3 regions of the Nonomuraea sp. NPDC047897 genome follow, and region 3 is predicted to be linked to each of the others. Evidence: riboswitches for the same ligand, from Rfam matches in the RefSeq annotation. Region 3 holds a riboswitch; each other region holds the start of a gene.

What was found. Region 3 has a riboswitch for cyclic di-AMP ahead of ACGF0J_RS20110 (CHAP domain-containing protein). Riboswitches for the same ligand answer to the same signal wherever they lie in the genome.
Region 1: another riboswitch for cyclic di-AMP. It lies ahead of ACGF0J_RS27390 (CHAP domain-containing protein); the one in region 3 lies ahead of ACGF0J_RS20110 (CHAP domain-containing protein).
Region 2: another riboswitch for cyclic di-AMP. It lies ahead of ACGF0J_RS33150 (hypothetical protein); the one in region 3 lies ahead of ACGF0J_RS20110 (CHAP domain-containing protein).

Annotation. Positions count from the first base shown of each region.
Region 1 is NZ_JBIDCC010000013.1:46,784-53,677, reverse strand. Features, by position in the region: gene ACGF0J_RS27405 (helix-turn-helix transcriptional regulator) at 1-538, opposite strand, end outside; gene ACGF0J_RS27400 (hypothetical protein) at 628-996, shown strand; gene ACGF0J_RS27395 (VanW family protein) at 1,015-2,694, opposite strand; cyclic di-AMP (ydaO/yuaA leader) riboswitch at 3,023-3,174, shown strand; gene ACGF0J_RS27390 (CHAP domain-containing protein) at 3,187-3,879, shown strand; gene ACGF0J_RS27385 (hypothetical protein) at 4,058-4,597, shown strand; gene ACGF0J_RS27380 (TrkH family potassium uptake protein) at 4,564-5,913, opposite strand; gene ACGF0J_RS27375 (fluoride efflux transporter FluC) at 6,108-6,533, shown strand; gene ACGF0J_RS27370 (fluoride efflux transporter FluC) at 6,530-6,892, shown strand.
Region 2 is NZ_JBIDCC010000019.1:8,641-15,534, reverse strand. Features, by position in the region: gene ACGF0J_RS33160 (DUF885 domain-containing protein) at 1-190, opposite strand, end outside; gene ACGF0J_RS33155 (DUF4032 domain-containing protein) at 213-1,418, shown strand; gene ACGF0J_RS33150 (hypothetical protein) at 1,547-2,332, opposite strand; cyclic di-AMP (ydaO/yuaA leader) riboswitch at 2,533-2,668, opposite strand; gene ACGF0J_RS33145 (DUF5302 domain-containing protein) at 2,831-3,031, opposite strand; gene ACGF0J_RS33140 (YbaB/EbfC family nucleoid-associated protein) at 3,171-3,491, opposite strand; gene ACGF0J_RS33135 (hypothetical protein) at 3,618-4,499, opposite strand; gene ACGF0J_RS33130 (hypothetical protein) at 4,496-4,846, opposite strand; gene ACGF0J_RS33125 (hypothetical protein) at 4,884-5,408, shown strand; gene ACGF0J_RS33120 (ATP-binding protein) at 5,421-6,894, opposite strand, start outside.
Region 3 is NZ_JBIDCC010000008.1:269,831-276,724, forward strand. Features, by position in the region: gene ACGF0J_RS20090 (GH1 family beta-glucosidase) at 1-1,173, opposite strand, end outside; gene ACGF0J_RS20095 (carbohydrate ABC transporter permease) at 1,170-2,006, opposite strand; gene ACGF0J_RS20100 (carbohydrate ABC transporter permease) at 2,003-2,953, opposite strand; gene ACGF0J_RS20105 (ABC transporter substrate-binding protein) at 3,032-4,360, opposite strand; gene ACGF0J_RS20110 (CHAP domain-containing protein) at 4,730-5,407, opposite strand; cyclic di-AMP (ydaO/yuaA leader) riboswitch at 5,421-5,557, opposite strand; gene ACGF0J_RS20115 (Gfo/Idh/MocA family protein) at 5,774-6,727, opposite strand.

The sequences.
Region 1 (6,894 bases), on a different contig from region 3:
CGGGCGCCACCTGCGCCCAGTGGTCGAAGGAGGCGCGGTGGCGGGCGCTGGTGAAGAACGCGGCGAGACAGTTGGTGTCCTGCTCGGAGTAGCCGAACACGGCACGGGCCGCGTCGTTGAGCGCGGCGAAGTTCCAGTGCCGGTCGAGGACGTAGGCCGGGCGGGGCGACCACGCGTCGAGCAGCCGGTGCAACCGTGGTCCCAGGGGGGCGTCGCCGGCGGGGGCGGGCGGCGGGTTGAGCCCGGCGAGCAGGTAGAGGTGGCTGCGCTCGGCCTCGGTCAGCCGCAGCGCGCCGCTGATCGCGTCGAGCACGCCGCCGGACACCTGGATGTCGCGCCCCTGCTCCAGCCACGTGTACCAGGAGACGCCGACGCCGGCGAGGACAGCGACCTCCTCCCGGCGCAGGCCGGGCGTGCGCCGGCGGCCGCCGCCGGGCATCCCGACCTGCTCGGGTGAGAGCCGCGCCCGCCGGATGCGCAGGAAGTCGCGGAGCTCTTCTCTACGTCGCCGGGCGCCGGTGGACTGCGGGGAGGCCATGGCCCCACGATAGCCGTGGGCCGCCCGGGCGGCGGTGAGCCTGGTTTGGCGTGAGCCCACGGCGGTACGTCGTGGGGAAGGGGGGAACCATGAGGAAGATCATCGCTTTCGGGCTCGGGACCCTGTCCGCCCTCACCCTGTCGACCTTCACCGTGTTCGCCGGCCCCGCCCAGGGGGACGCCTCCCAGCAGGAGGTGAGCGAACGGCAGTACCGGATCCTGCTGGCCCAGTGCCGCTACGCGGACGCTCCGGCCGTGCGGCAGAGGTGCCGGGCCACGGTGCGGGCCAACTACCGCGTCGGCCGCGCCGACCCGGACCTGAACTGCCGCACCTACTCCGGCGTGACCGTGTGCGGCGTGCTGCCCCTCAGCGCCGCGGAGCAGGCCTGTGTCGACGACTCGGTGGCCGCCGGCCTGTCGCGCCGCCGCGCCGAGGTGGAGTGCTACGTGCTCGACTGACCACGGGCCGGGCCGCCCCTACGTCCGCGCCGTGCAGGTGAGACGGGGCTCGGGCTGGTAGACCGTGTGGAAGCGCTGCTTCCTGACGGTCTTCCCGCCCTTCTTGAAGATCCGCCACACGTCGATGGCGAAGCCCTGCACGCCCTCCATCGGCAGGCAGTCGGGCCCGGAGTCCTTCATCTTGCGGAAGCCCTTGACGTTGTAGCGGCCCGAGCTCTCCGACTCGATGTCCCACCGCTTCGTGCTCCAGAAGTCCACGGTGATCGACGTGTCGGTGTACGACGTCTTGATCAGCACTCCGTGCCGGGAGTCGTTGCGCCAGCGGAAGTCCGGCTGCGGGAAGGAGACCGTCGACTCGCGGCCCGCCGGGTAGCGGGAGATGTAGTACTGGTGCGGCGTGTGCTGCACGTCCTCGAACCCGCCGAAGAACACCGCGTTGAACATCGTGGTGGCGAACTGCGACACGCCGCCGCCGACGTCGTTGACGAACCGGCCGTTCATGATCATCGGTGCTTCGACGAAGCCGCGCGCCCGGTCGCGCCGGCCGACCAGCCCGTTCAGGGAGAAGGTCTCGCCCGGCATGACCAGGTGGCCGTCCACGATGTCGGCGATCCGGTGGATGTTGGTGACGCGCGGCGCGCAGCACGGGTGGTGGGTGGTGTAGGAGCCGACCTTCTGCCGCACGCCGAGCCGCTTGGCCTTGGCGGTGGTGAGGTCGGGCTGGGCCTGGACGACCGGCACCGTCACCGCGCGCTCGCCGCTCCCGAGGGCGGTGGCGACGGCCTTGGCCAGCCCGTCGGGGTCGATGTCGCGGCCGGCGCGGCTCGGCACCACCTGCGGCTTGCCCTGGGCGATCCGGAACGCGGCGTTCCTGGGGCGCTGCTCCTCGGCGACGAGGTCATCGCGCAGGTCGTCCGCCAGCGTGGAGGCGTCGAACGCGGGCCGCATCCCGCCCCGCCCGTCGGGGACGAACCGCAGGCGGGACGCGAGCTGGGTGCGTGACAGGCTGGCCCGCTCGTCGCCGGCCGTCAGCGTCAGCGGCGCGGCCACCGCGGTCCGTGCGGTGGCAGCGGCGATCTCGCGCACCTTCGCGGCGGGCACCGACGGCGGCGTCGTGCGGACCGGCAGCGTGACCTTGTCGCGGCGGGCGAGGAACGCCTCGCGGATCGCCTGCGCGGCCGCCGCCCGGTCGAGGGCGCGGCCGGCCCTCGGCAGCGTCACCTGCGGCTCCAGCCCGCGGTAGGCGATGGCGCCCTCTCTCGGCTCGCGGTCGATCTTCTTGGCGAGGGCGGCGATCCGCCTGCCCAGCAGGTCGCCGTCCACCTCGACCGCGGGCGGGACCGTGCGGGTACCGAACAGCGAGCGGGCGATCCCGGCCGGGGTGGTGTGGCCGTCCATGGCCCGGGCCACCGTCGCGCCCGCGTCGAGGGTCATGCCGAGGTCCTTGGGCTTCATGGTGACGGTGCGGCCGGCGGCCTCGACCTTCAGCGGCCCCGGCCGGCCGAACTCCTCCTCCAGCCTGGCGCGGGCGGCCTCGGGGGAGAGCCCGCTGATGTCGACGCCGCCCGCGTCGGTGCCGGGCGGCACCTCGCCGGCCAGGGCCAGCGTGGGCATGCCGTACGCCAGCAGGAGGACGGCGAGGATCGCGGCGGCCGCCGCGGCGACGCGGCCTCGGTTGGTGCTGAGGATGCGCTTCATCGTGGGGGCGACCTCGTTCGGGGAGTCGGACGTCCGGCCAGTGTGCCACGGTGCCGATCGGCTCCCGGGCGTCTTTACCCAACGGGGGGAACTGCACCTTCAAACCACTTTCGCCAGGGGAAGTAGGTAAAAACTTCCGCGCTGAACCGCAGGTGGAGCGGGGGGTTCCGAGGTGTGCACCCGGACTTCGCTTGCACCGCTCTATACGCTTCGCTTACGTTTGGGGACACCGAGGCACACGTCCGGCACGTCAGTACCTCCGCCGGGTGATGCCTCGTTCAAACGCCGAGACCGCGTACGCACCGCCTGCATGACAGATCCGCAGGGGGCGGCGCGGCCGCCGAATCCGCGACAGATCGCGGAACCGGGGACCCAATCTCTCATGGGGTGAATCGGCACGCCCGCCACGAGCGGCGTGCCGTAGGGCACTTCCAGGCCCGAATCCGTCAGCTAACCCGGTAGGCGGCATGGAAGCAAGGAGTAAACCCCAGTATGACCATGCGTGACCTCTCCCGTGCCATCGTGCCCACGGACCTCCCGCGGCTGGCCGTCGGCCTCACGATCGCGGCCGGTGCCGTGTTCGGCGCCGTCCCGGCCATGGCCGGCCAGCCGGCCGTCGCGGAGTCGGGCCAGCCGGCCGCCCCGCAGGCGCAGGAGCAGCCGAAGACGGTCGCCGCGGCCTACCACCGGCCGCTGACCGCCGATGCCCTGCTGAAGGTGGCGGAGTCGCAGGTCGGTGTCACGGAGAACGCCGCCGGCGGTGGCACCCCCTTCCACAGCTGGTACATGTCCTCGCCGCGGGCCGCCGAGACCGTCGCCCGTGACGGTGGCAACATCGGCGCCTACGCCAACGCGCCGTGGTGCGCGATGTTCGTCTCGTGGGTCGGCGAGAAGGCCGGCGCCCGCCCCTCGGTCGGCTGGGACGCCTACACGGTGACCTACGCCAAGTGGTTCAAGGCCAACAACCGCTGGGGCTCCACGCCCAAGCCGGGCGCGGTCGTCTTCTTCGACTGGGACGGCAGCAGGAGCATCACCGCGATCGACCACGTCGGCCTGGTCAAGAAGGACAACGGCGACGGCACGATCAGCACCATCGAGGGCAACACCGGCAACGGCAAGGTCGAGCGCCGGGTGCGGCCCACCTCGCAGGTGGCCGGGTACGGCTACCCCGTCCTGCAGGGCTGACAGCCCCCTCCCACCCCCCACCCCTCACGGACGAGGCCCCCGGGCCGAGCAGAGACGTGGACGGGCCGGCGCGTCCGGCCCGCGCGTCCGGCCCGCGCGTAAGGCCATGGTTGACATCTCCTTCAGATAGCTGCACTATCTAGTAACTAGATAGCTCAACTATCCATTAAGGAGCGTCATGCAGTTCCCCCTCGTCCTCCTGGTCGCCCTGCTCACCTTCCGCGGCCTCGGGGCGCTCGGCGTCACAAGGTTCGCCTCGTGGCCGGCCAGCGCCGCCCACGCGCTCGCCGTCATGCTCCTCATGACCGCGTCCGCGCACTTCGTCCCCGAGAGCGTCACGGTCATGCCCAACCACGCCGACCTCGTCCGGATGGTGCCGCCGTTCGTGCCCTTCCCCGGCGTCATGGTCTACCTGACCGGAGTGTTCGAACTGCTCGGCGCCGTCGGACTGGTCGTCGCGGGCACCCGCCGCCTCGCCGCGTTGGCCCTGGTGGCGCTGTTCGTCATGCTGCTCCCCGCCAACGTCTACGCGGCCCTCGCCGACGTGCCGTTCGCCGGCGGCGAGGTGACCCCGCTGTGGCTGCGCGTCCCCGAGCAGATCCTCTACATCGCCTTCGCCCTCTGGAGCGCCACCCGCGCCGCCGCCAAGGGGCGGCCCGCCCGTGACGCCGCGGGGCCCGCCCGTCAGCCGACGATGATCCGCTCCTCGGGAAGCTGATAGCGGCGCGTCCGGTCCTTCAACGCCAGCGCCGACCCCAACGTCAGCGGGCCGGTCCTGCCGATGAACATGAGCACCACGAGCAGCACGTGACCGGCCGGCCCCACACTGGCGGTGATGCCGGTCGACAGTCCCACCGTGCCGAACGCCGACACCACCTCGAACAGCACCTGGTCCAGCCCGTGCGGCGTGAGGACCATCAGCAGGTAGGTGGCGACCGCCACCATGGCCACGCTCAGCAGCGCGATGGCGATGGCCTGACGCTGCACGCCCTGCGGCAGGCGGCGGTGCCCGATGTTCACGTCCGACTCGCCGCGCATCTCCGCCCAGATGACGAACGCCAGCAGCCCGAACGTGGTGATCTTGATGCCGCCGGCGGTGCCCGCGCTGCCGCCGCCGACGAACATCAGCAGGTCGGTCACCAGCCAGCTCGACGGATACATGTCGGCGATGTTCAGGCTGTTGAATCCGCCCGAGCGCGGCATCACGGCGGTGACGAACGCCGCCAGCAGCTTGCCCGAGTCGTCCAGCGCCCCCAGCGTCTTCGGATTACGCCACTCCGTCAGCAGGAACACCAGCGTGCCCGCCACCAGCAGCAGCGCCGTCACGCCCAGCGTGATCCTGGTCAGCACCGACCAGTGGCTCGGCCGCCGCCACGACCTGAACAACTCGAACACCACCGGGAAGCCCAGCCCACCGACGATCACAGCCCCCGCGATCGGCAGGCAGACCCACGGGTCGGTGACGAACCCCATGAGGTTGTCGGACCACAGCACGAATCCGGCGTTGTTGAACGCCGACACCGCGTGGAAGGCGCCCAGGTACAGCGCCCGGCCGAACGGCTCGCCGTAGCCGACCAGGAAGCGCCCGGTGAGCAGGACCGCCGTGATCACCTCACACACCAGCGAGAAGAGCGCGACGTTGCGCACCACCCGGCGCAGGTCGCTGAGCGCCAGCGTCTTGGTCTCCGCCTGGGCGAACATCCTGGCGCGCAGCCCGAGCCGGCCCGACAGCAGGACCGTGAACAGCGTCGCCAGCGTCATGATTCCGAGCCCGCCGACCTGCGCCAGCGCCACGATCACCAGCTCGCCGAAGACCGACCAGTGGGTCTCGGTGTCCACCACCACCAGGCCGGTCACGCAGACGGCCGACGTGGCGGTGAACAGGGCGTTCACCCACCCCGCCGACTCACCCGACACCGTGGCGACGGGCAGGGTGAGCAAGGCCGTGCCGACCAGCGCCACGAACCCGAAACCGGTGACGATCACCTGCGCTGGGTGCTGGAAACGCTGGAGCAACGATGACGCGAACGTCACGGACTTCTCCTGATCGCGGAGACGGAGCGAGGAAGACGGGGTGACCGGCCGGGCGTCCCGGCGGACCGCGGGCCCTACCGTAACAGGAGCCCTGACACCTCCCGCGCGTGCGGGCCGCCCGGCCCGCACGGCAGCGGCCGTAACCTGGGCGTCAGGACCCGCCGCAGGCCAGGAGCGGCAGCCAGGAGGACTCCATGTCGCATCGATCCGACCTCCGTCCCGTCCCGCTCACGACGCTCGGGGTGATCTCGCTCGGCGGGGCCGCCGGAGCGCTCGCCCGCCACGGGCTCGGCGTCGCCTTCCCGCAGCCGCCCGCCGCGTTCCCGTGGACGACGCTCGGCGTCAACGCCGCCGGCTGCCTGCTGATCGGGGTGCTCATGGTGACCATCACCGAGCTGCGGGACGCGCCCGGCTGGGTACGGCCGCTGCTCGGGGTGGGAGTGCTGGGCGGGTTCACCACCTTCTCGACGTACGTCGTGGACACCGGCCGGCTGTTGCTGTCGGGCGCGACCCCGGCCGCGCTGGCGTACCTGGTCGCCACGCCGGTCGTGGCGCTCGCCGCCGTATGGGCGGGCGGCGCGCTCACCCGGGCCGCGGCCGGGGCGGGGAGGCCGCGGTGACCGTGCTGCTCGTCGCCCTCGGCGCCGCGATCGGCGCGCCCCTGCGCTACCTCGCCGACCGGCTCGTCCGGTCCCTTCACGACGGCGTCTTCCCCTGGGGCACCTTCGTGGTCAACGTCGCCGGGTCGGCACTGCTCGGCCTGCTGGCCGGGCTGCCCGCCGGTCCGGGCATGATGGCGTTCGCGGGCATCGGCTTCTGCGGGGCGCTGACGACGTACTCGACCTTCGGTTACGAGACGCTCGTGCTGCTCCAGGACGGGGCTCGGGGCGCCGCCCTGGCCAACGTGATCGCGAGCGTGGCGGCCGGGCTGGCCGCGGGCGGCTGCGGCCTGGCCCTGGCCCGCGCGATCACCGGCTGACG
Region 2 (6,894 bases), on a different contig from region 3:
GGTCGATCGCGTCGTCCGGCGTGGCGGCCTCCAGCCGGGAGAGCCGAGCGAGCCAGCGCTGCTGCTCACCGACCCTGGCGGTGAAGGCGGTGGCGGAGAAGTCGCCGAGCGTGTGGTCGTAGCCGTCCGCCCCGAGCAGGCTGGCAGTGACGGGATTTCCGGAAAAGTACCACGTGAGAAACTCGTCCACCGCCGCACCCTATCCTGAGGGCATGCCCCTCCAGATCACCGGCGCGCTCGGCGACCCCGACCTCCTCAGCCTGCCCTGGGACGTCCCGCTGGCCGAATGGCCGCAGCACCACCTGGTCGACCTGCCCCGTGGCATCTCCCGGCACGTGGTGCGCTTCGCCCGGCTCTCGGGCAAGGTGTACGCGATCAAGGAGATCAGCGAGCGGTACGCCAAGCGCGAGTACCAGCTTCTGTGGGACCTGGCCAGGCTGGACGCCCCCGCCGTGGAACCGGTCGCCTACGTCACCGGCCGGGAGGAGGGGCTCGACGCCGCACTGATCACCCGGCACCTGCAGTTCTCGCTCCCCTACCGGGCCGTCATGTCGGGCACGCTGCGGCCCGACACGCTGACCCGCCTGCTGGACGCCCTGGCCGTGCTCCTCGTGCGGCTGCACCTGAACGGTTTCTACTGGGGCGACTGCTCGCTGTCCAACACGCTGTTCCGCAGGGACGCCGGCGCGTTCGCCGCGTACCTGGTGGACGCGGAGACCGGCGAGATGCACCCCATGATCAGCGAGGGGCAGCGGCTGGGCGACATCGACAACGCCCACACCAACATCTTCGGCGAGATGCTCGACCTGGAGGCCGGCGGGCTGCTGCACCCCTCGGTGGACCCGATGGAGACCGCCGAGGACATCGTCGCCCGCTACCACCGGCTGTGGGCCGAGATCACCCAGGACGAGATCATCGAGGAGGTCGACTGGCACCGGGTGGAGCAGCGGATCAGGCGGCTCAACCTGCTGGGGTTCGACGTGGCCGAGATGATGGTGCGGCGCAAGGTCGGCACCGGGCGGCTCATCGTCCGGCCCAAGGTGGTCGACGCCGGGCACCACCAGCGGCGGCTGCTCCGCCTGACCGGGCTGGACGTGGAGGAGAACCAGGCGCGGCGGCTGCTCAACGACCTCGACGGGTTCCGGGTGGCCAAGGGGCTCCGGCACGAGGACGAGGCGATCGTGGCGCACCGGTGGCTGGCCGAGGTCTTCCAGCCGACGGTCGCGGCGCTGCCCGCCGAGCTGCGCGGCAAGCTGGAGCCCGCCCAGCTCTTCCACGAGGTGCTGGACCACCGGTGGTACCTGTCGGAGGCGGCGGGCGGCGACGTGGGGCTGCCCGCGGCCGTGAAGTCGTACATCGCGAACGTGCTGGTCCACAAGCCCGACGAGAAGGCGGTGCTCCCGGACGAGCCCGGGTGACCCGCCCCGAGGGGCCCGTCGCGGCCCGTCCGAGGCCCGCGTCGACGCTCTCGCGGCGGTGAACGCCGCGAGGGCGTCCCCGGTGCGGGGACGCCCTCGTGACGGACCGCTGCCGTGAGGGGGTCGGATCAGCGGCGGACCAGCTTGCGGAGGCGGTCGCGGCCCACGACGGCGCCGCCGCCGATCGCGGCCAGGGCGACGGCCGCGGCCACGCCGGCCGCGCTGCCGTCGGAGTTCTCGGCCGCCGGCTGGGCGGCCGCCGAGGTGGTGACGTGCGCGGCGGGGGCGACCTGGAGGGTGCTGCCGGCGGTGGCCCGCTGCTCGGCGGCGCCGGCCTTCTCCGACACGGTCTGCGTGGCGGGCGCCTTCTTCTTGGCCAGGACCTGCGGCGGCTTGGCCGGGTTGTTGTCCACCCGGGCGTAGGCGCGGGTCGCGAACGGCACCGGGTGGTTCTTCTTGCCGGGACCCTTGCCCCACTTGGTGATGACGTACTCGATCTTGATGTGGCCCATGCCGCCGTTGCCGTTGACGTGCAGCGTGTTGGTGTTGAAGGTGCCGCCGGTCAGCTCGGCGAACGTCTTGCCGTCGAGGTCCAGCATGATGCCGCGGTTGGACGGCTCGCCGGGACCGCGGTCGCCGACGAAGAAGGGCATCTTCTTGCCCTTGTAGACGACGTAGCCCTCGGTCAGCAGCGGCCAGCTCGGGCTGGCGGCCATCCCCTTCTGCATCGGCTTGCCACTGGCCGGCAGGCCGGTGTCACCAGCGCGGCCGGAGGCGTCGTCCCAGAAGTAGGAGGCGGTGGTGGAGCCCTTGAGCAGGACCTGCCGGTCCTCGGGCACATCGGCGTGGGCGGCGGTGCCGCCGATCGTCAGCGAGCCGGCCACGGTGGCGGTGAGCAGAGCGAGGGAACGCATGCCGAAACGGGGAGACATGAAGCGGTGAAGTCCTTTACCTGGGCAACGGGAGAGTCGCGCTCGCACAGCAGGGCGTAGCCGGGCAGGGGCCGAACGGTCGCTACGCGCGGGAGCGCGGAAAAGGTCTGTGGTGGGGGCCGCTCAGCAGGCGGCGGATGACGCTACGCAGTCGGGGGATACGCGGTAGTGCATCTGGGAAGGTGTCCTCTCCATCTCGCCTACCGGGTTAGCTGACGGGTTCGGGCGTGGAGATGCCCTACCGACGCGTGGTGGTCGGATTCACCCCAGGAGATGGGTCCCCGGTTCCCGCCGTGCGGGATTCGGCGCCGGTCAGCCGCCTCTTCCTGGTGAAGGGCTGGTCACTGACCGGTAACGCGCATGACTCTAGCGTGCAAATCGGACATAGGCAAAGGTAAGGCCATGAATCGGGCGAAGATCTACCTAAGACGGCAAAGAAAAAGGGGGCACGGCATGCCGTGCCCCTGGGTGTGGTGTGCCTCAGCCACCGCTCTTACGCCGGAAGGAACGCTTGCTGGCGGCCGGACCGTGCGCCCCGTGGATCTTCGAAGCGTCGGCGCCCCTGCCACCCGCGCCCGCGCCGGCCTGCTGGCCGCGCTTGCGCTCCAGCGCCTCGCGGAACTTGCGCTTCATCTCGTCCTCGGGAGTTTCGCTGACTTCCGGCTCCGGTGTTTCGGCCATGAGGACCTCCTGGTGTTGGGGACATCCACAGCTTCGCATGGTCCCGCACGTGACGCGAAACCGGGTGATTCCGGCGTGTCCACCGAGGACGCGCGGGGCCGGCGGGCTCGCCACGAGCCGGGCGCGCCTCCCCCGGGGCTCAGCGGCCCTCCGGCTCGGCGAGGAGCCGCTGGGTGACGGCGAGGGTCTGGCCGGTGACGTCCTCCTCGGCCTGCCGGGCCGCCTCCATGATCGCCTCGGCCAGTTCCTCGGACCCGAGCCGCATCGCGCGGGGGGCGATGCGCACAGCGGCGAGCCCGCCGCTGGGCAGCACCTCCACCCGCACCAGGCCGTCCGCCGCCTCTCCGTGCCCCCGCGCCGCCTCCAGGCCGCGGCCCACCTCCTCCAGCAACTCCGTCTGCTCGGCGAGCTGGGCGAGCATGCGATCGATCTCCGGATCGCCGCTGCGCGGTGTGGTCATGACTGCTCCTCCTTGTCCGTGAGTGCTCGGCCGTCCGTGCCCTCGGTGTCCGTGCCCTCGGGGCGTTCCCGTCCGCGCGCGGCTGATGCGTCCTCGCCCGCTCGGGGGCCCGTCCCGGCGGCCGTCCTAGCGGTGCAGCAGGAACGCGCGGGGCGCGTGCGCGAGGGCGGAGCGCAGGGCGCCCTCGTCGCTCATCTCCCCGCTCGCGACCAGCGCGTACAGGGTGGAGGCGGACGTGGTGCGGCGGAAGAACGCGCCCATCGGGCCCGTGCCGAGCATGGTCTCGGTGAACTTGCTGGCCGGCACGAACCTGCGCACGTCCCGCAGGCCCTTGATGCCGGCGTTGTAGGTCATCTCGGCGGCGAAGTGCTTGCCCGCGTACACCCAGAGGTTGCCCATGTCCTGGCCCGAGGCGGCGGAGCTGACGGCGTGCACCGCCGTCTTCCCGGCGGCCCACACCACCGAGTCGGCCAGCGCGTCCAGCCCTTCGCGCACCGCGTACGTGCCGACGTCGAACCTGCCGATCCGCCGGCTGAGGACCGCCTGCGTCACCTTCTGGAAGATCGTCCTTTCCAGTCTGGCCCGCGCCACCAGCCACTTGAACACCGCCTCGGCGGCGACCCTGGCCGCCGGGTAGAGGTAACCGAACAGCATCGTGAACGCCATGGCGGCGAGCTGCGTACCGATGATCGTGAGCTGCTCGCGGTGCTCCTCGACGACGTCCGCGTACTCGTCGCAGCCCTCGGCCAGCTCGGTCAGCGCGGCGCGCATGTTGGCGTAGCGGGGGGCCAGCTCGGCCGCCCACAGGGCGGCGAACCGCTCCACGGTGCGGCTGTCGTTCGCCAGCAGCGCCGCCTCGATCGCCTCCCGCGTGCCGCGGGCGACCGCGTCGACGTCGTCGGCCAGGGCGCGCAGGTCACGGGCGCGGGCGCGCAGGTTGGACACGTCGGCCTCGGGGACGTGCACGCCGGCGAACCAGGCGAGGGCCTGGAAGGGGTCGAGCATCACGCGCCTTCCTGGTGCGGGGGTGGCGGGGGGATCGGCGGCTCCGAGAGGTCCGGGATCTCCGGCAGGGACGCGATGATCTTCTGTTCGAGGAGGTCCCAGAGCATCTCGAAGTCCCGCGCCGTCGTCGCGGCGGTGAAGCTCGTGTCGGCGACCCGGTTCATCGAGCCGGTCAGCTCGTCGTAGCCGCGGACGTACCACTCGGCGAACGCGCGGCCGTCCTCGTCGTCGCCCACGAGGGACGACGTGCCGCCCAGGGGGCCGGCGAGGCGTAGTGCCCGGACCACGTCGTCGCCCGCCTTGTCGAACAGCCGCGCCAGCTCCCGGACGGACGCCCAGTCGACGGCCACCTGATCGCCCTGTCCCGGCCTCGGCGGTGGGGCGGGCGTGGGGGTGTACGAGGGCGGCGGGGCCGGTGGCGCAGGCGGGTCGGAGGGGCTGGGGGTGGGCGTGCCGGAGGGGCCTGGGGTGCCCGAGGGGCTGGGCGTGGGCGTGTCCGAGGGGCTCGGGGTGCCCGATGGGCTGGGGGTCGGCGTGTCCGAGGGGCTCGGGGTGCCCGAGGGGCTGGGGGTCGGCGTGTCCGAGGGGCTCGGGGTGCCCGAGGGGCTGGGGGTCGGCGTGTCCGAGGGGCTCGGGGTGCCCGAGGGGCTGGGGTCCGAAGGGGTGGGGGAGGGGGTTCCGGAAGGGGTGGGGCTCGGCGCCGGGCTGCCCGACGGAGTCGGGGTGGGTGACGAGGTAGGGGTCGGGGTGCCCGACGGCGTGGGCGCCGGTGTGCCTGTCGGTGTGTATGTCGGGGTCGGTGTCGTGGTTTCGCCCATCAGGCCCCTCCCCCTCTCCTACGCCCGCAAAGCACCCGATCAAGGACGACAAGACATTAACGATCACAAATTTCACTCGTGTAACGGCAGGTGAAGGCACGTTAACTTACGAACACGAAACGTTCATCCACCGCGGCAGGTCCCGAAACTCCTCGTCGAGCCGGCCGAGGAGGTCCGGGTCCCGGTCGCCCCGGCGGGCCAGATCCTCGACGCGGCGGCACAGGTCGGCCGCGCCGGTGGCCCCCACGGTCGCGCAACTGCCGGCCAGCCGGTGCGCCAGCCCCGCCGCCCGGTCCAGGTCGCCCTCGTCCACGGCCTGCCGCAGCTCGTCCAGCGTCCGGCCGGCCGTCGCGTGGAACGCGGCGGCGATCTCCCTGACGTCGTCCGGCGACAGGCCCTCCAGTTCCGGCGGCAGGCCGGGCGCCGCGATCCAGTCGGGCACCTGGGCGAGGACGTGCTGCCAGTTCACCGGCTTGGTGAGGTGGTCGTCCATGCCCGCCGCCAGGCAGCGCACCCGGTCGGCCGGCAGGGCGGCCGCGGTCATGGCGATGATCGGGACGCGCCGTTCCTCGTGGAGCCTGATCTCCTCGGTCGCCGCCAGGCCGTCGAGGACCGGGAGCTGGCAGTCCATGAAGACCAGGTCGTAGGCGCCGGAGAGCGCGGCGGTGACCGCCTGCCTGCCGTCGTCCACCGCCTCGACGTGGTGGCCGGCCTTGCGCAGCACGATCGTGGCGACGTTCCGGCTCACCTCGTCGTCCTCGGCCAGCAGGATCCGCGCCCTGACCGGTGCGGCCACGCCCGGAACGTCGAGGAGGGTCGGCGAGTCCTCACCGGACGGGGCGGCGGCCGGCGGCTGAGCCGGGCGGGGCCGGGGCGACGGCGGCGCGCCGACACCGAGGGCGTTCTCCACGGCGGCGAGCAGGCGGCGGCGGCTCAACGGCCGGGTGATCGGCTGCACCGCCCGATCGGCCGAGGCGATCGGCCAGGCGACGCCCGGCCGGCCGGGCGTGACGAGCACGACCACGCTGGTGTCGCACGGCGGCGGGTCGGCCAGGATCGCGGCGCCCACCTCCAGGTCGGCGACGGCCAGGTCGAAGGGCCGCCCCTCGGCGGCGGCCGCCCGCAGCGCCTCCAGCGCCGACCGCTCGTCCGCCGCCTCCTCGACCCGCAGCCCGGCGTCCCGCAGGATCCGCGCGGCCAGCCCGGCGTCTGCCCGCCCACCGCCGAGCCCGCCGCCGCGCCCGCCGCCAAGCCCGCCGCCGCGCCCGTTCGCCTCGTGACCGCGCACCGAGTCTCCCCGGGTGTCGGTCACGAGGGCGCGGCGGCCGCGCAGCGCCGGTGCGGCCGGGTGCGACCAGGTGACCACGTCCACCGGCAGCCGCACCCAGAACCGGCTGCCCACCCCCTCGACGCTGTCGAGCCCGATCCGCCCGCCCATCAGTTCGGTGAGCTGCCGGCTGATCGCCAGTCCGAGGCCGCTGCCGCCGGTCCTGCGAGTGATCGGCGAGTCCACCTGCCGGAAGATGGCGAAGACCCGCTCGCGGTCCTCCGGCGCGACCCCGACGCCCGTGTCGGTGACC
Region 3 (6,894 bases):
GCGCCGCTCGGCGTCGTGCACCCGGCCGCGCTCCAGCACGTCGTCGAACGCGGCGCCGTTCTCGGAGATCACCAGCGGGATCGGCGGGTAGTCGCGCGCCACCCGCGTCAGCACCTCCAGCAGGCCCTCCTCGTCGATCTCCCAGCCCATCGCGGTCACCGGCCGGCCGCCGTTGACGAACGACACGTGCTCGCTGCCGACCCACGGCGAGCCGGTGTCGGTCGGCGCGGCCGCGGCGGACGCCTTCCCGCCGGACGCGCCCGAGACGGTGAAGCGGCTGTAGTAGTTGACCAGCAGCACGTCGATCGGCGCGTTGATGGCGGCCATGTCGCCGTCGGCGACGAAGTCGAGCCCGGTCCCGAGGTCCTCGATCACGTCGTCGGGATAGCGGCCGAGCAGCAGCGCGTCGAGGAAGAAGCGGTTCTGCAGGCCGTCGATCCGCCGCGCCGCGTCCAGGTCGCGCTCGCTCGGGGTGTCCGGGGTGACCGCGTACAGGTTGACGCAGCCGCCGACCCGGCGGGCGTTCATGGCCTGGACGGCCAGCCCGTGCGCCAGGTTGAGGTGGTGTGCGGCCCGGACGGCGTTGGCCGGCTCGCGGCGGCCCGGCGCGTGCTCGCCGGAGGCGTAGCCGAGGAAGGCCGCGCACCACGGCTCGTTGACCGTGCTGAAGGTGTGCACGTGGTCCTTCAGGACGTCGTGCACGCACCGCGCGTAGTCGGCGAACCGGTAGGCGGTGTCGCGGTTGGGCCAGCCGCCCGCGTCCTCCAGCGCCTGCGGCAGGTCCCAGTGGTAGAGGGTCAGCCACGGGTCGATGCCGCGCGCGCGCAGCTCGTCGGTGAGCCGCTTGTAGAAGTCGAGGCCCTTGACGTTGACCTTCCCCCGGCCGTCGGGCTGGATGCGCGGCCAGGAGACGGAGAAGCGGTAGGCGGTCAGGCCCAGCTCGGCCATGACGGCGACGTCGTCCTTGAACCGGTGGTAGTGGTCGATGGCCACGTCCGCGTGGTCGCCGCCGAGCACCCGGCCGGGCGTCCGGGCGAAGGTGTCCCAGATCGACACGCCCCGGCCGTCCTCGTTCACCGCCCCCTCGATCTGGTACGCCGAGGTGGCCGCGCCCCACGCGAACGTCGCGGGGAAGCGGAGGTGGGAGCTGGTCTGCTCCTGTTGAGTCGTCACGCCTTGACCGCACCTTCCATCAGGCCGCCGACGATCTGCCGGCCGAACAGCACGAAAACCACGAAGAGGGGGAGGACCGAGGCGGCGGTGCCGGTGAACAGCATCACGTAGTCAGTGCCGTGGGCGGAGTTGAGTGCCGCGATGGACGTCTGCACCACCGGGTTGTCCGGGTGCAGCACGATGAGCGGCCACATGAACTCGTTCCACGTCTGCATGAACACGAGCAGCGCGAGCACCGCCATGCCCGGCCGCAGCGCGGGGATGATGATCCTCCGGTAGATGCCCATGGTGGTGGCCCCGTCCACCCTGGCCGCCTCGACCAGCTCGTCGGGGACCGCCTGGGAGGTGTACTGCGTCATCATGAACACGCCGAAGCCGTTGACCAGGAACGGCAGGATCACCGACTGGAGCTGCCCGGTCCAGCCGAGCGTGACCATCAGCTCGTACAGCGGCACCACGCCCATCTGCTGCAGCGGCACCATCATGGTGACGAGGATCAGGCCGAGCAGCAGCTTGGAGCCGGGGAAGCGCAGCTTGGCGAACGCGAACCCGGCCAGCGTCGAGATGAGCACCACCGACACCGTCACCGTGGTGGCCACGATCGCGGAGTTCGCCAGGCCGGTCAGGAAGTGGGCGTCCTCGGTGGCCAGCAGCCGCTCGACGTTCTCGCCGAGGTGGCCGCCGGGCAGCAGCGGCGGGGGCGTCTCGACGGCGTCCTCGTTGGTACGGGTCGCCATGATGAACATGTAGTAGATCGGGAACGCCGACATCAGCAGGGCCAGCACCAGCGTCACCTTGGTCAGGAGCGTCGCGTCCCAGGGCTTGTTCCTCATCGCGCCCCCCTGATGCGCCGGGTGAACCCGTAGTTGATCATTGTTCCGAGCAGGATGAGCACGAACAGCAGCCAGGCCGCCGCCGCCGCGTAGCCCATCTCGAAGTCGCGGAAGCCCTCCTTGACGATGAACATCGCCACGGTCTGGTACTGGCCGGTGGTGCCGCCCGTCATCATCGGGTTGCCCTCGAACATGACCGGCTCGGCGAACAGCGTCATCCCGCCGATGGTGGAGATGAAGACGACGAACACCAAGGTCGGCCGCAGCATCGGCACCGTGATCTGCCAGAACTGCCGGCGGGCCGAGGCGCCGTCGAGCGCGGCCGCCTCGTACAGGTCGCGGGGGATGGTCTGCATCGCGGCCAGCAGGATGATCGCGTTGTAGCCCGTCCAGCGCCAGTCGACCATCGTGGAGATCGCCAGCCAGGACGACCATTTCTCGTTCTGCCAGACGATCGGCTCGACGCCGAACCAGCTGAGGATCCAGTTGAACAGCCCGTAGTCGCGGCTGTAGAGCTGGCTGAAGATCACCGCGACGGCGACGACGGAGGTCACCAGCGGCAGCAGCACGCCCAGGCGCAGCAGCAGCCTGCCCTTGAGCCGCTTGTTCAGGGCGTTGGCCAGCATCAGCGCGAGGACCAGCTGCGGGACGGTGGCCAGGGCGAACATGCCGAGCGTGTTGATCACCGCGTTCCAGAAGGCGGCGTCGGTGACGAGCTCGGCGTAGTTGTCCAGGCCGGTGAAGGTCTTGTCGCCGGCCAGTTCCCAGTCGTGCAGGGACAGCCAGAGCGTGTATCCGAGGGGGAAGATGCCGAAGATCGCGAACAGCAGGTAGTAGGGCGAGACGAGCAGGTAGGGCACGCCCCTGAGGTCGAAGCGACTCATCCGCCTGGGCGGCGGGGCCTGCCTGCGCGACCCCTGACGCGGCGGCGCGAGTTGGAGAGTCATGGAAACCTTTCCAGCGAGGTGGGGAGGGGTGGCGCCCGAGGAGGGGGGACGGGCGCCACCGCGTCCGGGGTGCGGGGATCAGCCCGCCGCCTTCACCCCCGCCTCGACGAACTTCGACCAGGCCTCGTCGTACTTGACCGCGCCCTGGTCCATGCCCTCCAGCACCTTCTCGACCGCGGTCTTCACCTGCGCGTGCTTCTCGCCGAAGAACACGGGCTGCAGGTTCGCGACCGAGGCGGCGAAGATCTGGCCGGTCGGCGCGTCGTTGAAGTAGGCGTTCTTCAGGCCCGACACCTCGGTGTCCTGCTGCGCGGGGATCGAGCTGGGGAACGCGCCGGCCTCCTTGAAGGCGGCCACGTGGCCGTCCTTGCCGGTGAGGTAGTTCAGGACCTCGGCGGCCTCCTTGGGGTGCTTGCTCTGCTTGGGCACCGCGAGCCAGGAGCCGCCCCAGTTGCCCGAGCCGCCCGGCACGGCCGCGACGTCCCAGTTGCCCTTGTTGGACTCGCCGGCCTTGCCCTCGATGACGCCGAGCATCCACGACGGGCATCCCATGGTGGCGAAGCCGCCGCCCTTGATGGCCTTGTCCCACGCCGGGCTCCACGCCTGCAGCTTGGCGGTCAGACCGGCCTGGCTGAACTTCTGCACCCAGTCGAAGGAGGCCTTGACGGCCGGGTTCTTCTCGACGATGAGCTGGTTGCTCCTGTCGAAGTACGCCAGGTTCCCGTTCTTCGGGGCCTCCTGGAACAGGATGACGTTGTAGATCGTGTTGGGCCCGTCCATGAACTTGGCGCCGGTCTTGGCGGCCTCGAACTTCTTGCCGGTCTCGAAGAAGGCGTTCCAGTCGGGCCAGAGCTTGCTGACCTCTTCACGGTCGGTGGGCAGGCCCGCCTTCTCGAACAGGTCCTTGCGGTAGCACATCGTCATGCCGCCCATGTCGGTGCCCAGGGCGAACAGCTTGCCCTGGGCGTTGAGGCCGGCCTCCCACTTGGCGGCGGGGAAGTCGGCCTTGCGGCTGTCGAGGCCGTACTGGCTCAGGTCGGTGAAGAACTGCGGGCGGGCCGCCATGAGGCCCATCGCGCCCTCGTCGATGCCGACGACGTCCCCGGCGCCTGCCCCCGCTTGGAGACGCTGGAGGAGCTGCGGCAGGTACACGTCCTCGAACCGGTCGGTCAGGTTCTGGTACTTGATCTGAATGTTCGGGTGCTCGGCGTTCCACTTCTTGACGGCCTCGTCGTAGCCGAAGTTCTCGCCGCCGCCGAAGGTGTGCACGTTGATGGTGACCGGCTCGGCCGCGGAGCCGCTCTGCGTGGCCGTCTGCGTGTCGCCTCCGCCGCCGCTGCAGGCGGCGACGGCCGCCAGCGCGGTGAGCGCGACGCCGGTCACAACAAAGCGCTTGTGGTTCGTCATTCCGTACCCCTCTTGGGTGTGGAGGTGGGAGGTGCACCGCGGCCTGCCGCGGCGTGGGGGACATCCTTGGGAGCGCTCCCACAAAGAGTGCCCGCGTGCGGTGCGGGCGTCAACGTCCCGAAACGGAACCGTTACCTCGACGGTGCTTTCCCGGCGGAGAAACGGGTTTAGGGTGCCAAAAGCCGCTAAGCGGTATCTGGGAGCGCTCCCATCTCATCCGCACCGTTCGTGCCCAAGCCGGGCAGGTGTGCCGGTGATGGGACCCGGAAAACGGCGAGTGCGCGCCCCTGGGGTCGGGGCGCGCACTCGCCGTGCGGTGTGTTCCGGTACGGCCGCGGCAGGCGGTGTGTCCGGTACGGCCGCGGCAGGTCAGCCGGCGTACTCGGGGTAGCCGTAGCCCACGACCTGCGACTTGGGCCGGACGCGCTCCTCCACGCGGCCGTTGCCCGTGTTGCCCTCGATCGTGGAGATGGTGCCGTTGCCGTTGTCCTTGACCACGAATCCGACGTGCCTGATCGAGCTCAGGGTCTTGCCGCCGCTCCAGGAGAAGAAGACCACGGCGCCGGGCTTGGCCGCGTTGCCCCAGCGCTTGTTGGCGACGAACCACTTGGCGTGCGCCACGGTCCAGGCGTCCCAGCCGACCTGCGGGCGGGCGCCGAGCTGCTCACCCACCCAGGAGACGAACATCGCGCACCACGGCGCGTTGAGGTAGCCCTTGCGGCTGCCGCCGTCGCGGCGGATGGTCTCCAGCGCGCGCCGGGAGTTTGCGTACCACTGCTGGAACTTGGTGCCGCCGCCGTAGGCGTTCTCCGAGGTGCCGACCTGGGCCTTGGCCAGTTGCAGGAGCTGGGAGGCGGTCACATTGATCTTGTTGGCCTGCTGGGTCTGCGGGGCTGAGGCGGCCTTGGCGGCCTGCGGGGCCTGCTCGGGGACGTCGGCGGCGGCGGGGGAGGCCAGGCCGAGGGAGGCCGTGAGGGAGAGGGCGGCGCCGGCTCCGGCGCTCAGGAGGGCGGCCTTCCGGGCATGGTGAAGACGGTTGATGGCCATCGAGCGGGGATACTCCTTGCTTCCATGCCGCTTACCGGGTTAGCTGACGGGTTCGGGCGTGGAAGCTGCCCTACGGCACTGACGTGCCGATTCACCCCAAAGGACGTGGGTCCCCGGTTCCGCGCGTGGCGGATTCAGCGGTCACAGGGGGGTCCTGTGATGCGTCGATCTTTGCGATGGTCCGGCTATGCACCGGCCGAAACCGGACGTATGCCGTGAATGCCCCATAAGGTAATGCATCGGGCAAGCAGTGCACAATAGGGCAAAGCTCCGACATTGGGCTCACCAAGACGCGGCGGGCGACGCGTCCTCGGACGCCATCCGCCCCAGCGCGCGAGTCCGGACTGCCGTCCGGCGGTCGGCGGGTCAGGAGATCTGCGCGCGGGCCTCGGCCAGCAGCCGCGCCATGGCGACGCTTTCGTCGAGCGGCATCACGGGGCTCTCCGTCCGCCCCTCGGCCAGGGCGTCCCGCACCTCGCGGACCTCGCCGGCGTAGCCGTTGTCGGCCGGGTCCAGCTCGTGCACCTCGGGTTCCATCGACGGCCCGGTCAGCACCATCCGCTTCGGCGCCCAGAACGGCGCCTGGATGTCGGCGCGCATCCCGGTGCCGACCACGTACGCGCTGTTGGGGAGGGAGCCGCGCAGCGACACCTCGACCAGGGCACGCCGTCCGCCGGGGTAGACCAGCAGCCCGGCCGCCTCCGCGTCCACCCCGGACGGCGCCAGCGAGCCGGTCATGGACAGCCGCGCGGGTCGGCCGAGCAGCAGCTGCGCCAGCCCGAACGGGTAGATGCCCAGGTCGAGCAGCGCCCCGCCGCCCAGCTCCGGCGCCCAGAGCCGATGCGCCGGGTCGTACGGCGAGGAGAAGCCGAACGAGGCGTGCACCGAGCGGATCTCGCCGAAGCGCGGGTCGGTCGCCACCCGCCGGATCAGCGGGTTGAAGCGCATCCACATCGCTTCCATCAGGAAGATCCCGGCCTCGCGGGCCAGGCGCACCATCCGTTCGGTGTCGGCCACCGAAGCGGCCAGCGGCTTCTCGCACAGCACCGCCTTGCCGTGGGCGATGGCCGCCTCGGCCACCTCCAGGTGCTGGGCGTGCGGGGTGGCCACGTAGACGGCGTCCACCGCGGGGTCGGCGCACAGCTCCGCGTAGGAGCCGTAGGCGGACTCGGCCTTCAGGGCGTCGGCCAGCGCCCTCGCCCGGGTCAGATCGCGGGAGCCGACGGCCGCCACTCGCATCCCGGGCTCCGCGGCGATGACCGCTCCCACGGTCCGCGCTATGCCACCGGTCGCCGCGATGCCCCATGCGAGATCTTTCACGGCAAGGGATCCTATCGACCCTCAACGCCCAAAAGACACCTATAACACCATTTGCCTCGCCGGTGTGCCGGGTGGGCGCGGAGACTACTGTTCACGCGTCGTTCCCGGCGACGTAAGGCGGCCGGGTTAGCTTGTGGCGCACCGGCTCCAGCCGGGACGACCGGCGA